3 regions of the Labrenzia sp. PO1 genome follow, and region 1 is predicted to be linked to each of the others. Evidence: predicted binding sites of a transcription regulator. Region 1 holds the regulator's gene; each other region holds the start of a gene.

Evidence for each region. The regulator LexA, encoded in region 1, represses DNA repair genes until DNA is damaged. The targets are predictions, from matches to a motif close to TGTTCNNNNTGTGTTCNG.
Region 2: the regulator LexA is predicted to act here: its motif matches at 2,943-2,960, upstream of HCG46_RS10675 (PA0069 family radical SAM protein).
Region 3: the regulator LexA is predicted to act here: its motif matches at 2,644-2,661, upstream of uvrA (excinuclease ABC subunit UvrA).

What each region holds. Positions count from the first base shown of each region.
Region 1 covers NZ_JAAXCR010000003.1:157,927-162,796, reverse strand. The annotation lists gene HCG46_RS15740 (acyl-CoA synthetase) at 1-777, shown strand, start outside; gene HCG46_RS15735 (hypothetical protein) at 870-1,673, shown strand; gene lexA (transcriptional repressor LexA) at 1,795-2,505, shown strand; gene HCG46_RS15725 (ComEC/Rec2 family competence protein) at 2,510-4,828, opposite strand.
Region 2 covers NZ_JAAXCR010000002.1:605,591-610,460, reverse strand. The annotation lists gene HCG46_RS10690 (F0F1 ATP synthase subunit B) at 1-393, shown strand, start outside; gene HCG46_RS10685 (F0F1 ATP synthase subunit B) at 404-883, shown strand; gene HCG46_RS10680 (ribonuclease HII) at 1,087-1,737, opposite strand; gene HCG46_RS10675 (PA0069 family radical SAM protein) at 1,783-2,895, opposite strand; gene HCG46_RS10670 (transporter substrate-binding domain-containing protein) at 3,051-3,893, opposite strand; gene HCG46_RS10665 (glycosyltransferase) at 4,263-4,870, shown strand, end outside.
Region 3 covers NZ_JAAXCR010000003.1:411,773-416,642, reverse strand. The annotation lists gene uvrA (excinuclease ABC subunit UvrA) at 1-2,447, opposite strand, end outside; gene HCG46_RS16885 (single-stranded DNA-binding protein) at 3,032-3,586, shown strand; gene HCG46_RS16880 (hypothetical protein) at 3,648-4,124, opposite strand; gene HCG46_RS16875 (L,D-transpeptidase family protein) at 4,656-4,870, shown strand, end outside.

The DNA.
Region 1 (4,870 bases):
GTCAAACGCCTGGTGGAAGACCCTTCTGTTGATCAGTACGATCACTCGAGCCTTCGTCACGTCATTTATGCGGGGGCTCCCATGTACAGAGAGGACCAGAAGCTGGCACTCCAGAAATTGGGGCACGTTCTGGTTCAATACTACGGACTTGGCGAGGTCACCGGAAACATCACCGTGCTGCGGCCACAGGATCATTTTCTGGAGGATGGACCTGAGGCACGCAGCGGCACCTGCGGTACGGAGCGAACTGGTATAGAGGTTTCGATCCAGGACGAGGATGGCAATCATCTCCCCCCCAATGAAACGGGTGAAGTCTGCGTCATCGGTTCGGCAGTCTGTGCTGGCTATCTGGAAGACGAAGACGCCAACCAGAAGTCTTTCCGGAACGGCTGGTTCCGCACCGGAGACATCGGTCACATGGATGAACAGCGGTACCTCTTCCTGACAGGCCGAGCGTCGGACATGTACATTTCTGGTGGCTCCAACGTCTACCCGAAGGAAGTCGAGGAAGTGCTGCTTACACATCCGGATATTTCCGAGGTCGCAATTCTCGGGATTCCGGACAGGCAATGGGGCGAAGTTGGCCTAGCCGTTTGTGTGGCTGCCCCAGACAATTCACCCGACCCTCAGGAACTCAGCGACTATCTGAACGGCAAGATCGCCCGCTACAAGATGCCTGCACGTTATCTCTTCATTCCCGCAATGCCGACAAGTGCCTATGGCAAGATCACCAAGAAACTGGTGCGGGAGCATTTGACCGAGAAAGGCCTGTTGTGAGACGGCCCGCCCCCAGGTCTCTGTCCGACATTCGTCATCCCGGCCCTTCTGCCATCAATCGGCTCCCCCATGCCAGATGTCTGGCGAAACCATTGGAAATCTCCCTGGCAGAGCAAACTCCCTTGCTGGAGGCGCTGGGCCGCTTCGCCACGCACCAAGGACTGAGCTCCGCCGTTCTCGATCTTTCCGGGCTGATGCTCGAAGCGTTCGACTTTGTGATGCCTGCCTGTGCAATCGATGACAGACATGCAGCCTGGTATAGCGACACGCACTCTTCGAAAGGCGCAACGCTGGAGTCCGCAGTTGCCATTCTCGGGATACGAGATGGTGAATGGTTCGCTCATGTACACGCTTATTGGCACGAGGAAGAAGTCGAGCACCTTGGCCACTTACTGCCGCATACGCTGAAGGTTGCGCATCAGGGGGCTATCAAAGGGTACGGCCTGCAAGGCGCAGCCTTCGTGGCATCGCTGGATCCGGAAACCGAATTCACGCTGTTTCGTGTGCAACAGGATGACGAACAGTCACGGACAACCGACTACAATGCGCTTATCACCACACTCGCTCCGTTTGCCGACCTGACGGACAGCATCCAAGAACTCGCAAAAGAGCTGAAAGCCCCCTCCTACGAAGTCTATGGACTGGGCAGTCTGGCCGGAGCAGCGTTTCGCGATGCCCAGCCGATGACAGGTCTGATCTCCGAGATACTCCTGACTGAAAACGCTGGCGCGAATCCGGAACAAGAGCTTTGTATCCCAATCCGCGCCGTTGATCTCGACGGTGGACTGCATCGGGGCATTCTCACCGCTGGTGGCGCGCCGACTTTGATCACCTGTGAACTGCTGATCCTGACCGGATCGAAGGATGACCTAAATCCGATATCGGAGACGGATTGAATACGGCAACTTGTTCGAAGCCAAGAACAGTAAGAGAACATTTACCCTTGCAGAACACAATGAGAACAGGTACCATGTTCTTGATTTGTACCAGATGTTTTCTCGGTCAGGGGACGCCTACATGCTGACGCGCAAGCAGTACGAACTGCTCATGTTCATTCACGAAAGACTGAAAGAAACCGGTGTGCCGCCGTCTTTCGACGAAATGAAGGATGCGCTCGACCTGCGCTCCAAGTCTGGCATTCACCGCCTGATCACCGCGCTTGAAGAACGTGGCTTCATCCGGCGCCTGCCGAACCGGGCCAGAGCCATGGAGGTTGTTCGTCTTCCGGACTCCATCGCACCCGGCCTGGGTGCTCCACGACCAAGAGGCAGCTTCTCACCTGAAGTCATTGAAGGCTCACTCGGCAAACCGGAGCCGGAAAAAGCTGCACCGGTGCCGGTGTCCAGTGTTACGGAAATTCCTGTCATGGGCCGCATTGCAGCCGGTGTGCCCATCGAGGCCATTCAAACACACAGCCATTCCATCACAGTGCCGCAGGACCTGCTTGGTCGCGGGGAACACTACGCGCTGGAGGTTCGTGGTGATTCCATGATTGAGGCCGGCATTCTGGACGGTGATACTGTTCTTATCCGCCGGACCGACAGCGCCGACAGTGGCGACATCGTTGTTGCACTTGTGGACGATGAAGAAGCCACCTTGAAGAGGCTGCGCAAGAAAGGCGCTTCCATCGCTCTTGAAGCAGCCAACCCGGCTTATGAAACCAGGATCTTCGGTCCCGGCCGCGTTCGTGTTCAGGGCCGCCTCGTTGCCCTGTTTCGTCAGTATTGACCAGTCACTCCTCTGCGCGCGCTTCGGCCACCGAGGCGCGCTCGGCTAGACGCAGGCTGTCTCTCGTTACCGTACCCTGGTGATGCCAGGGGCGCGGTGGATCAGGGATGGCAAACTTCAGTTTCTCGATTTTCAGATTTTCGTTTGGCGGATGGCCCGGTGCACTGGCACCGCTCGTAGCATTTACGGCCTGGCTGAAATCACCGGGCGATAGCCAGATGGAGACGGCACCACGTTCGGTGCGCGTACCGTGATCCAGGACGAGGGCTGCGCCGCAGCTCTCCGGAGCGACAAGATCGGTCACGACCAAATCGGCATATCGGCAATCCAGCTGAAACGCTTCAAATGTCTTTGGCTGCGCGATTGCAAGAAACGATTGCCTGCCATCCAGCCGTTCTGCGTCCTCTGAATTGACGTAGGCCCTGATGACACAACCGTCGTCATCGCAATTTCTTTGAGGCGATTTCATCTTGCGCGACAAGATCGCATCATTCCTCACTCCTTCCGACTGCAGCCAGAGATCACTTGCAAACGATCTCCCCCTAGCTGCGTAACGCAAAGTTCCCGTTTCATCGCGGGCAGCTATTCGAGAGCCGCTTGCAGCAATCTGGATATCCGGAGGCCGGCTGGTGAGAACAATCAATATTCCTGCGACGAGAGGCACTCCTGCGAGCACACGCTTTCTGCCAGGCACCAACAATCCGGCAAATAATGCTGATAGCAACAGCAATGCAGCAGCCCCGTCGAGCCTTCCGGAAGTTCCGCTGCCGGCATCCAGGGCTGCGGTAAAGGAAGCAACCTTCAACAGAAGTGAAACTCCGAAAGACATGACAGCCAGAGGGAGAGCCGCAAGGCCGAAGGGCATCAGAACGAATGCAAGTACTCCCATAGGCATCACAACAAGTGAAAACACCGGCATTCCCAGCAAGTTGCCGACAAGGCCATAGGGCGCGATGCGGCTGAAGTGATGAGCTCCTATAATGCCGGTCGCCAGCCCCGCGACCAATGCGGTTACGAACAGCCCTGCAGCCCACTTGCCGAGGTAAAGACAAGTCGCCATGCCCCATCCGGACACTCTTTCACCAGATGACAGGGAACGATCTCGCTGCCGCCACAGGTCATATACGGCGACCAGGCAGATCACGGCAGCGAAGGACATCTGGAAGCCGGGGAAAAACAACCGCTCAGGAGCAATCAGCAAGAGTACGAGGCCAGCCAACGCTACGCTTCGCAGGGTCAGGCCGCGTCGCCCCACCAGAATTCCGACAAAGACAATCGCGATCATCAGGAACGATCGTTGCGTCGCAACCGCACCACCGGACAGAAGCAGATAAATAACAGCAGCACCAAGGGCTGAAAGCGCGGCCCATTTATGCACCGGCCACCTGAGCGTCAGTATCGGCACCAACGAAAAGAGCAGCAAGACCGCCCCATAGGCGCCACCGGCAAAGAGCGCCATATGCAGCCCGGAAATTGCAAGAATGTGAGCCAATCCGGCGGCCCGTAAAATCTCTTCCTGCTCTTCGGTTATACCGCTGCGGTCTCCAACCAGAAGAGCAACGATCAGTGCGGTTTCCGGCCCTTCCGAAAGATTGCTCCTAATACGCTCCGCGAGGTCTATTCGAAGCTTGGCAACGGCAACGGCAGGGCGAAATTCATTTCCAGCCTCCTCAGTCTCGATGACCTCGGGGGACCCGAAACTGAAACCCGTCGCACCTATCTGCTGAAAGAAGGCCCGGAAGGAATAATCGTATCCTCCTGGAAAGACGGGACCTGCAGGGGGAAACAACCGCGCACTGACGCTCACGGTGCGCCCCACTTCAATGTCGCTTCCTGCCGGAACGCGCAAGCGCACTTTAGCGGGGAACTCGCCCTCCTCGACAGGACGCCCATTGACCGAGGATACGGCCAGCACGATCCGGTGACCGGCTGCCGCGCTGTCAATCTCTTCTATGTAGCCAGCCAAATCCGCGTTCATCTGTTCGGCAAGGCGAGGCGCCGAAACATATGCCGTTCGAAGACTGGAGGCTGCCAGTCCGGCAAAGAATGCCAGGAAGAGAACGACGGAAACCGCCACCGTGCCGCGCCGCTTCACACGCCAGAGAACCGCGCTTACCAGCAGGACCAGAACTCCCAACAGAACCCAGGAAGGTTCTTCGGGCAACCAAACGTAGACACCAATTCCCCCGGCAAACGCGAAGGCACACCACAACAGCCCTTGCGAATCCCAAAGACGATCTGCTGACGCATTGTGAGCAGAATAAGTGTGACCAGCGCCCGCTGGCCTTGAACTCCGTTTCTCACGTACTTCAGGCGTGAGCACGGCAGGTGATAAATCCTCGCGCTCAACATCAAGGGTTGCCGT
Region 2 (4,870 bases), on a different contig from region 1:
GCCGTTCCGCGGATCGCAGGCATTCTGGAAGACCGCAGGGACCGTATCGCCGGTGACATTTCCGAAGCCAACCGGCTGCAGGAAGAAACCGACGCTGCGATCGCAGCTTACGAGCAGGCGCTGGCCGAGGCCCGCAACAAGGCTCATGGCATTGCCCACGAGACGCGGACCAAGCTCAAGGCAGATCATGAAGCTCGCCGCGAAAAGGCGGAAGCCGAGCTGAACGGGAAGCTGAAAGCGGCTGAAGCACAGATCGCTGCAACCAAGACCGATGCCCTTTCTCAGATCGGGGATATTGCCGGAGAAACCGCTTCAGCGCTCGTTGAGCAGCTGATGGGCAAAGCTCCGACCAAGACCGACCTGACCAAGGCGCTCAAGTCGGCGATGAACTGAGGAGACCGTCATGGATGCTACATTTTGGGCCCTGATCGGTCTTATCCTGTTCTTCGTCGTGATTTTCTACGTCAAGGTTCCGGCCAAGATCAACGGTTCACTGGACGAACGCGCAGAAACCATCCGCAAGGAACTGGAAGACGCACGCAAGATGCGTGAAGAAGCCCAGGCTCTCTTGTCTGAGTATCAGCGCAAGCGTCATGAAGCCGAAAGCGAAGCGGAAGCCATCATCGCAGAAGCCAACTCGGAAGCTGAGCGCCTGACGCTCGAAACCAGCCAGGCTCTGGAAGAAATGATTGCTCGCCGTACCAAGGCTGCGGAAGACAAGATTGCACAGGCCGAAAGCCAGGCAGTCGCTGAAGTCCGTGCCAAGGCCGCTGACATTGCCGTTGCCGCTGCCGAGGAAATCCTTGCAGCGAAGGTGAAGGATAAAGTCGCCGACGACATCCTCGCCAAGAGCATTGAGCAGGTGAAGGAGCGGCTGAACTAAGTTCGGTCCACTCTGCTGACAAATTGAAGAAGCGGCCTTTCGGGGCCGCTTTTTTGTTGCGGCAAGCAATTTGCACGCTACTTGGCACTAATCGGCAGCGAACGCCATTGCTGGTTGGTGTTGACGTGCCCGAAAGCAGAGGAATGTCGCTGACTTGCAGCGTATTTCCTGCCGTCTAAACCCAACCCGTCATGTCCGGAACCTCAAGACCCTGCAGCCAGCCTGACCGGCTTGAAGCTGAGGCGATGATGAACGGTCGGCCCATGGCGTTCCAGCGCTGCCTGGTGTTGCGGCACGCCATACCCCTTGTGCTGGGCAAACCCGTAGTCCGGAAAACTGGCGTCGAGGTGAACCATCATCCGGTCCCTTGTCACCTTCGCAACGATAGAGGCAGCCGCAACGCACAGGCAGCGGCCATCGCCCTTGATCAATGCCTGTCCGGCCTGTTTCAGCCCATGCGGCACATCTCGGCCGTCGACAAGAACGTAGTCGGGAACAAGTGGCAGGTGATTGACGGCCCGCACCATGGCCGAAAGGGTTGCGGTGCGAATATTGACAGCATCGATCGTTGCCGGTGAAGCGCTGGCGAGCGAGACATGGGCTGTAGCAACAATCTGCTCGAAAAGTTCTTCTCGCCGGGCTTCTGTCAGTTTCTTGGAATCATTGAGGCCAACCGGTACCCGGTCGTAATCCAGGATAACCGCGGCCGTGACCACGGGCCCAGCCCAGGGGCCGCGACCGGCTTCGTCTACGCCGCAGAGCCGACCGTCAAAGGATTTCGCGTGCTTACGCTCGATCACAAGGTCCGGGCTATCGGGAAAGGCAAGGTCAAAGAGGGAAGGGCTGAACGTCATGAACTGCACCCTGCCGTCCGGCAGCAAGTTTCTCAAGATCTTGCGTCAAAACAGGTCCAATTGCACACCGCCTTTTTGCGGCTGGACGAAGGCCTCGGTGTTGAGCTTTCGGCGACGCAGATTGAGGCCAAGGCGTTTCGCTCCCAGCGAGAACCGTTTGGCAATCTGGTCGGCATAAGGACCTCTCCCGCGCATGCGCTCGCCCCATTTGGCGTCATAGTCCTTGCCGCCGCGCATGGCGCGGATCAGGTTCATCACATGGCGGTAACGGTCCGGACGCTCTCGCAGCAGCCAGTCCCGAAAGAGTTCCGACACTTCCAGGGGAAGCCGTAAAAGGATGTAGGCAACCTCCGTCGCGCCATGCTCGGCTGCCGCTTCCAGAACGTTTTCAATTTCGCTGTCTGTCAGGGCTGGGATCACAGGCGCCATCATTACGGACGTGGGAATGCCCGCGTCGGAGAGAGCCCGGACGGCCTCAAGCCTTTTGTGGGGTGCAGACGCACGCGGCTCCATGGCCCGGCAGAGTTTCTTGTCGAGCGTCGTGACCGACAAGGCAACCTTCACCAGATTTCGTTCTGCCAGCCTCGACAGAATGTCGATATCTCGCGTGACCAGGGCTGACTTGGTGACGATCGCAACCGGGTGTGAGCAATTGTCCAGCACTTCCAGGATCTCACGCATCAGCTTGTAGCCGCGTTCCATAGGCTGGTAGGGATCAGTGTTCGTGCCGATGGCGATCACGCGCGGCTGATAACCGGGGCGGGAAAGTTCACGTTCAAGCAACTGTGCGGCATTGGGTTTGGCAAACAGCCTGGTTTCGAAATCCAGGCCCGGAGACAGCCCCATGAACGCGTGGCTCGGTCTGGCGAAACAGTAGATGCATCCATGTTCGCAGCCCCGGTAGGGATTGATCGAGCGGTCGAAGGAAATATCCGGCGACTCGTTTCGGGTGATGATTGTGCGCGCACGCTCTTCCTGAACCTGGGTTTTCAGCGGCGGCAGGTCTTCAAGCGTTTCCCAGCCATCGTCGAAACATTCACGAGTTAATTTCTCGAAGCGGCCGGAGGCATTGAGCGCAGCCGCGCGTCCCCGCCGCCTGTGCTCGGAAACGGAGCGGACATCGGGTACAAGGCCGGCTGCGTCGGCTGGTAGTGAAATCTCATCGGGGGGACTGAAGGGCACGCGAGAACGTCCAGGTTATGAAATGGAACATAACAAGAACATTATCACGACGCCAACGCGACGCAAGATGCTGTTTACACCTTGTGGGTTTTGACCTTCAAAAGATGGTGGACTGCAGACCAGGCCGGAATTCAGGAACCGCCACGGTCATCGTGACCTGGCCGGCGACCAAGGTATTTGATCAGGATCGCATCCAGCGTCCCGTCGGACTGCATCTCGCGAATGGTTTCGTCGTAGCGTCCGGGAAGGCTTTTGATGTCCGGGTAGGTCGAGGCTTTGGCAAAGACGTTGTAGTAGGGCTTCGTTATCAGCGGCAGCGGTAACGTCGCCAACTGGTCCAGCCTCCCGGCCTTCTTTTCCTCGTAGAGCGTGCTGATGGTGTTCATGGGAACGGCGTCCACACGCTTTGCCAGCAGCATGCCGATCTGGAGATTGTTACTGGCGACCGTCTGAAAATCGAGGCCGGCGTTGAGGAACTCCGGCGTATAGGCGAAATCCTGCGTGATACCGATCTGCAGCCCCTTCAGGTCGTCGTAGCCTTCGAAACGGATTGTCCCGGCATCTTCGGCGCGGATGAAGAAGCTCCAGCTGATGTCGATGTAGCTTTCGTCTGGATAGTTCAGGTACTCCATCCGGTCCGGCTTCTTGGAAAACAATAGCAGCATGTCCGCCCGTCCGGCGCGCGCTTCCTGTTGGATGCGGGTTCCGGATTCGACCAGTTCCAGCGAATAGGAAAGGCCGAGACGGCGCATGACTTCATCGAGAACTTCGACGTCGATACCCTTGTACACCCCGTCTTCAAGAAACTTGTATGGCTCTTCCGGGGTTGCCAGCACCACGAGGTCTCGGGCCGATGCTGTCCCGGCCAGCAAAGCCAGGGACAGAACAAACCCGGCGAGCCCCATGAAGATCCGGCCGAGCGTCTGCGTCAGGTATCCTGCGCCTGAAGTTGGCTGTTGATCGGGTGTCGTCATGGCGCGATCGCTTGGGTTCTGGTCGAAGTAAGAGCTTTCAGCTTTGGTATGCACTCTTAAGATAACATGAAACCCGGCACTTCCATTTGCCGAAAAGGGGCTATTTTCCTGAAAACCGTCAAATGGATACCGATCGGTTTCACACTGGAGCAACTTTTCACGGCCCTATGACAAATGTGAAAGAGGTACTGCTACAGCTTTCGCCCGGTCTTTTCTTTTCATGCAACCAAAGTAGACATTACCCGGCGATATATATCGCGAAGGTTGGTGGCCGATTATTGGAGTTTGTTAAGAACCCCAACAAAAAAACAGCTCCCGGCTCGTCGGCGACACTCGCACTTTGAAAAAAATCATGTAAAACTTGAGATCATGATCAGCGTCATCATTGCGACAAGAAATTCCGAAACCGAACTCGTTCACGCGCTTTCGGCCCTGGTGCCGGCAGCTGCAGAGGGCGTTATCCGCGAAGTTATCGTGGTCGATGGTGGTTCGTCGGACAATACCGAGAAGGTTGCCGACGCGGCCGGGTGTGTCTGGACCAGCCGGGGCAATGCTTCCCGCAGCGAACGCCTTGCCTATGGCGCCTCCATGGCGAGCCGGGGCGACTGGCTATTGTTCCTGCGGCCGGAAACGCTTCTGGAAAGCGGCTGGCATCATGAGGCCCAGGCCTTCATCGAGCGGGCAGCCCGTGCCTCCAACGGTCCACGGACCGCCGCAAGCTTCCGCCTTCGCTATGAGGCTTTCGGGCTCAGTGCGCGGGTAAGCGAGTCTTTTGCAGCCTTGCGGTCCCAACTGCTTGGCATGCCTTACGGCAACCAGGGCCTGCTGATCTCCAGACAGTTTTATCAGAAGCTCGGCGGCCATCGGCCGTTGCCGGAGCTGGAAGATCTCGATATCGCCAAGCGTATCGGACGTGGGCGGATGGTGTTCTTGCGGGCTGCCGCCGTCTCTTCGGGTGAACCCGAGCGGGAAGGGCT
Region 3 (4,870 bases), 250 kb from region 1:
GTCATGTCGAGCACGTCGGCAATCGACTTGCCCTTGAACTCGACCTCGAGCGTTTCCCGATTGTACCGTTTGCCTTTGCATACGTCGCAAGTGACGTAAACATCCGGCAGGAAGTGCATTTCGATCTTTATGACGCCGTCGCCCTGACAGGCTTCGCAGCGGCCTCCCTTGACGTTGAAGGAGAACCGGCCGGGCTGATAGCCTCTGGCCTTGGCTTCAGGCATGCCGGCGAACCATTCACGGATCGGGGTAAAGGCACCGGTGTAGGTCGCCGGGTTGGATCTGGGTGTCCGGCCGATCGGTGACTGATCGATGTCGATGACCTTATCGAGCACTTCCAGGCCTTCGATGCGATCGTGCGGGGCAGGGTTGTCCCGCGCGCCATTGAGGCGACGAGCTGCGGCCTTGTAGAGCGTATCGATCAGGAACGTGGACTTGCCGCCACCCGACACACCGGTGACGCAGGTAAACGTGCTGAGCGGCACGTCGACGTCAATGTCCTTGAGATTGTTGCCGCGGGCGCCGCGAACGGAGATCTTCCGCTTCTTGTTGATTTTTCTGCGCTCGTCGTTGCGCGAAACCATCATGGATCCAGACAGGTACTGCCCCGTCAACGAATTGGGATTGGCCATGATTTCGGAGGGAGTGCCCTTGGCGACGATCTGCCCGCCATGGACACCCGCTCCTGGTCCGACGTCGACAACGTAATCGGCAGTCAGCACCGCGTCTTCATCATGCTCGACCACAATCACCGTATTGCCGAGATCGCGCAGGTGTTTCAGCGTTTCCAGAAGACGGGCGTTGTCGCGCTGATGAAGGCCGATGGACGGCTCATCCAGTACATAGAGAACTCCTGTCAGCCCCGAGCCGATCTGCGAGGCGAGGCGGATACGCTGGCTTTCGCCACCTGACAGTGTTCCGGAAGAGCGGGACAAGGTGAGATATTCAAGGCCAACGTCATTCAGGAACTTCAGCCGCTCGCGAATTTCCTTCAGGATGCGGCCTGCGATTTCGCTCTGTTTGTCGTTCAGTTGCTCCGGCAGGGCTTCAAACCAGAGGCTTGCATCGCGAATGGAATGTTCGGTGATCTGACCGATATGCCTGCCGGCAATCTTGACGGCAAGCGCTTCCGGCTTCAGACGGAACCCGCTGCAAGCCGGGCAGGCATGATCGGATTGAAACCTTGCCAGTTCCTCGCGAACCCAGGTGGATTCCGTCTCGCGCCACCGCCGTTCGATATTGCCGATTACACCTTCAAAGGTCTTCTCTGTCCGGTAGCTGCGGACGCCGTCATCATAGACGAATTCAATCTTCGCATTGCCGGTTCCATGAAGGATTGCCTCGCGCACTTCCGAAGGAAGATCCTTCCAGGGCGTTGCCATGGACACCTTGAAATGACTGCAGAGTGCTTCCAGCGTCTGGGCATAATAAGGTGATGTCGACCCTGTCTTCGCCCACGGCAGGACAGCTCCTTCGCGCAGGGAAAGCGAGTGGTCAGGAACAACCAGGTCTTCCTCGAAGGCGAGTGTCGTTCCAAGGCCATCACAAGTGGGGCAGGCACCGAAGGGATTGTTGAACGAGAACAGACGCGGCTCGATCTCCGGAATGGTGAAGCCGGATACCGGGCAGGCAAATTTTTCGGAAAAGATCAACCGTTCCGGGTTGCCGTTCTCGTCGGTCTTGTCGGCAAATTCGGCAATTGCAATGCCATCGGCAAGTTTCAGCGCCGTTTCCAGTGAATCGGCAAGCCGACCGGAGATATCGTCGCGCACGACGATACGGTCTACGACGACGTCGATATCGTGCTTGAATTTCTTGTCGAGGGCAGGGGCCTCGGAAATCTCATGGAAGGTTCCGTCGATCTTGACGCGCTGGAAACCCTTCTTCATCAGCTCGGCAAGTTCCTTGCGGTACTCGCCCTTGCGGCCGCGAACCATCGGCGCGAGCAGGTAGAGGCGGGCACCTTCTTCCAGCTCCAGAATGCGATCGACCATCTGGCTGACGGTCTGGCTTTCGATCGGCAGACCGGTAGCGGGGGAATAGGGAACGCCGACACGCGCAAACAAAAGGCGCATGTAATCGTAAATTTCCGTAACCGTTCCGACCGTGGAGCGCGGATTGCGGGACGTGGTCTTCTGTTCGATGGAGATTGCCGGCGACAGACCGTCGATCTGGTCGACGTCCGGTTTCTGCATCATTTCCAGGAACTGGCGCGCGTAGGCGGACAGGCTTTCCACGTACCGCCGCTGTCCTTCTGCATATATGGTGTCGAAGGCGAGTGACGACTTGCCTGAGCCAGACAGGCCGGTCATGACAATCAACTTGTCCCGGGGCAGGTCCAGGTCGACGCCCTTGAGGTTATGCTCCCGTGCGCCACGGATGCTGATGACCCGTGTTGGGTCCGCCTTCCAGGCTTCTTCCGACTGCGATCCCTTGGCTGTCTTCATTGTCGTTCTTCCTGACCGCATGCGTCGCCCAAAGCCGATTGTTGCTCTCGCATACGCTAAGATGGTCCATTGCCGATGATGTCTGTTTGCCCCGATATAGCAGTTTCGGGCGGAGCTTCCAGTGAGGCATTTCCATTATCGTGCCAGAGGCACTCGTCGATGCGATGCCTGATTGAATCGCTTTTACAGAAATGATAAGAACAAAACAAGTACATTAACGATTGCCGCGTCAGGAGCCGACCAGAAATAGGTGACCGAAACCTCGCAGTTCGTGAGATAATGTCCTGACAGAAAAATCGGGGCTTGATTGGAACAAAAGTGGAGCAAATTGTAACTAGGTGCAATCAAGGATTGTGTCTGTCGACTTTGCTCGAATTTTAGGCGGATGAACCAGGCGGCAGTTTGTAAGTTGCCTTGTGGAAAATGAGTGAAGCCTGGCGAAAATAGCGGCGAAGCTGTTGGCGTGCCGTTAGGGTTCTGGTTTCTAGCAGCAAAGCTTGCAACGTTGACCGTTTATCGACACGTGCCGGAGAAGCACACGAACATCGTCGGCGGGGTCAACGAAAAACAAACAGGAGTTCAGTATGGCGGGCAGCGTCAACAAAGTAATTTTGGTCGGCAATCTGGGAGCAGACCCGGAAATCCGCCGTACGCAGGATGGCCGCCCGATCGCCAATCTCCGGATTGCGACGTCGGAATCCTGGCGCGACCGCAACACCGGTGAGCGTCGTGAAAAGACGGAGTGGCACCGCGTCGTGATCTTCAACGACGGTCTTTGCAAAGTTGCGGAGCAATATCTGCGCAAGGGATCAAAGGTTTATCTCGAAGGCCAGCTTCAGACCCGCAAATGGCAGGATCAGTCCGGTCAGGACCGGTACTCCACCGAGATCGTGCTGCAGGGTTTCAACTCCAACCTGACCATGCTTGACGGCCGCGGCGAAGGTGGTGGTGCATCCGGCGGTCTTCCCGATTACGGCAATGACTCACAAGGCGGTGGCGGAGGTGGCTTCGGCGGCGGCGGTTCCGGTTCCGGCGGGAATTTCGGTGGTGGCTATGGCGGCGGTTCCAGCAGCGGTGGCGGTTACGGCGGTCCGTCCGGTGGCGGTGGCGGCCCTATGGACGACGAAATTCCGTTCTGATCTTTTTCTGCCCTACCGGGTGCGGTCCCATGCTTTGGGGCCGCGCACCAGGGTATGTTGATCAACCGCCGACGTTCGGGTCGTAAGGCGTGTTCGGGTCATCAACGCCGTCGTAATATTCCTTCGCACTGCCGAGACCGCAGTGATAGACGGCTTCTTCTGCGCGTGTGTCGCCACCCGTAATCGGGGCGCCGTTGTGATGCGCGAATTCATGAATGATGGTGGCCAGCACCATCCACCTGCCCATTTTAAAGGCCCGGTCACCAACCGCGATTTCCCCGGAAGGAACGTGGATTTCCCCATGTAGCGGTGAAATGGTCGGTCCGTAATTCACCCAAATCGAGCTGTCGTTGATCATGTCTGACAAGCTTCGCCCCTTGGGCAGCGTCCGGAAATAGGCATTACATCCTGGGTTGTTCTTGACCATCTTGAAAAGCTTGTTTCTGGCCCATTTCAGCTTTGAATACTGGGAAGAGTTGAAACTTGTGTATTTCCAGATCGGTGACGAATGGTCACCAACATTGAATTGAAACGGCATTTGGCTCTCCGGTAATGTCTCACGTACTCGTGAAGCCGTAGATACGCCTTTGATGAAGAAGGTGGCGTGATGCCAATCACGCGAGGTTGTTTTTCCAAACAGCCGCAGTTCTGTCGTTTCTGGCACCGTGATGGTGGGCAGCTGTCCTGTCAGCAACGAGGCAAAATCGTCACAGTCGACTGATTTCAAACCTGTGTAGGACGGCGCCTCTTAACCATCTGATGAACCCTGTTATAGTATCAAACGGTTTACGGGCGCAGTTTCCGGGAATCGGGTCGCGGGGCCCGGTTGCACGGTAACTGCGTTGCCATATCACGCTCGGATGTAGAACATCCTCGGCGGATATGCCGAACAGCCTTCGATCCTTGCAGGGAAGCAATAAAACCCTGGTGACTTGGGCAAGGCGTCAGGTTCGAAAAGATTTAAAATAAGCGGGTTTAGACAATGCGAGCGAATGCAATGGCACTGAGCGAATGTACCAGGAAAAAACCGAAACGTTCTGTCCTGGGGACGTCCCTCAGGGCTGGCTTGATGGCAACGGTGCTTTTTTCCGGTTTTAACCTGGTCTCGGTAGAGCCTGCTTCCGCGCAGGGGTTGTTCCAGCGTCTGTTCAATCCGGAAGCGCATCGCCGACAGCAGGAGCGTGAGCGCCAGCAGGATCTTAGCAAGAAGGTCGTTACCGCAAAGGTCTCTGCGCCGCGCTACCTCAATTACACGGCCGACAGCTGGAAGAAGGTTTCGCTGGC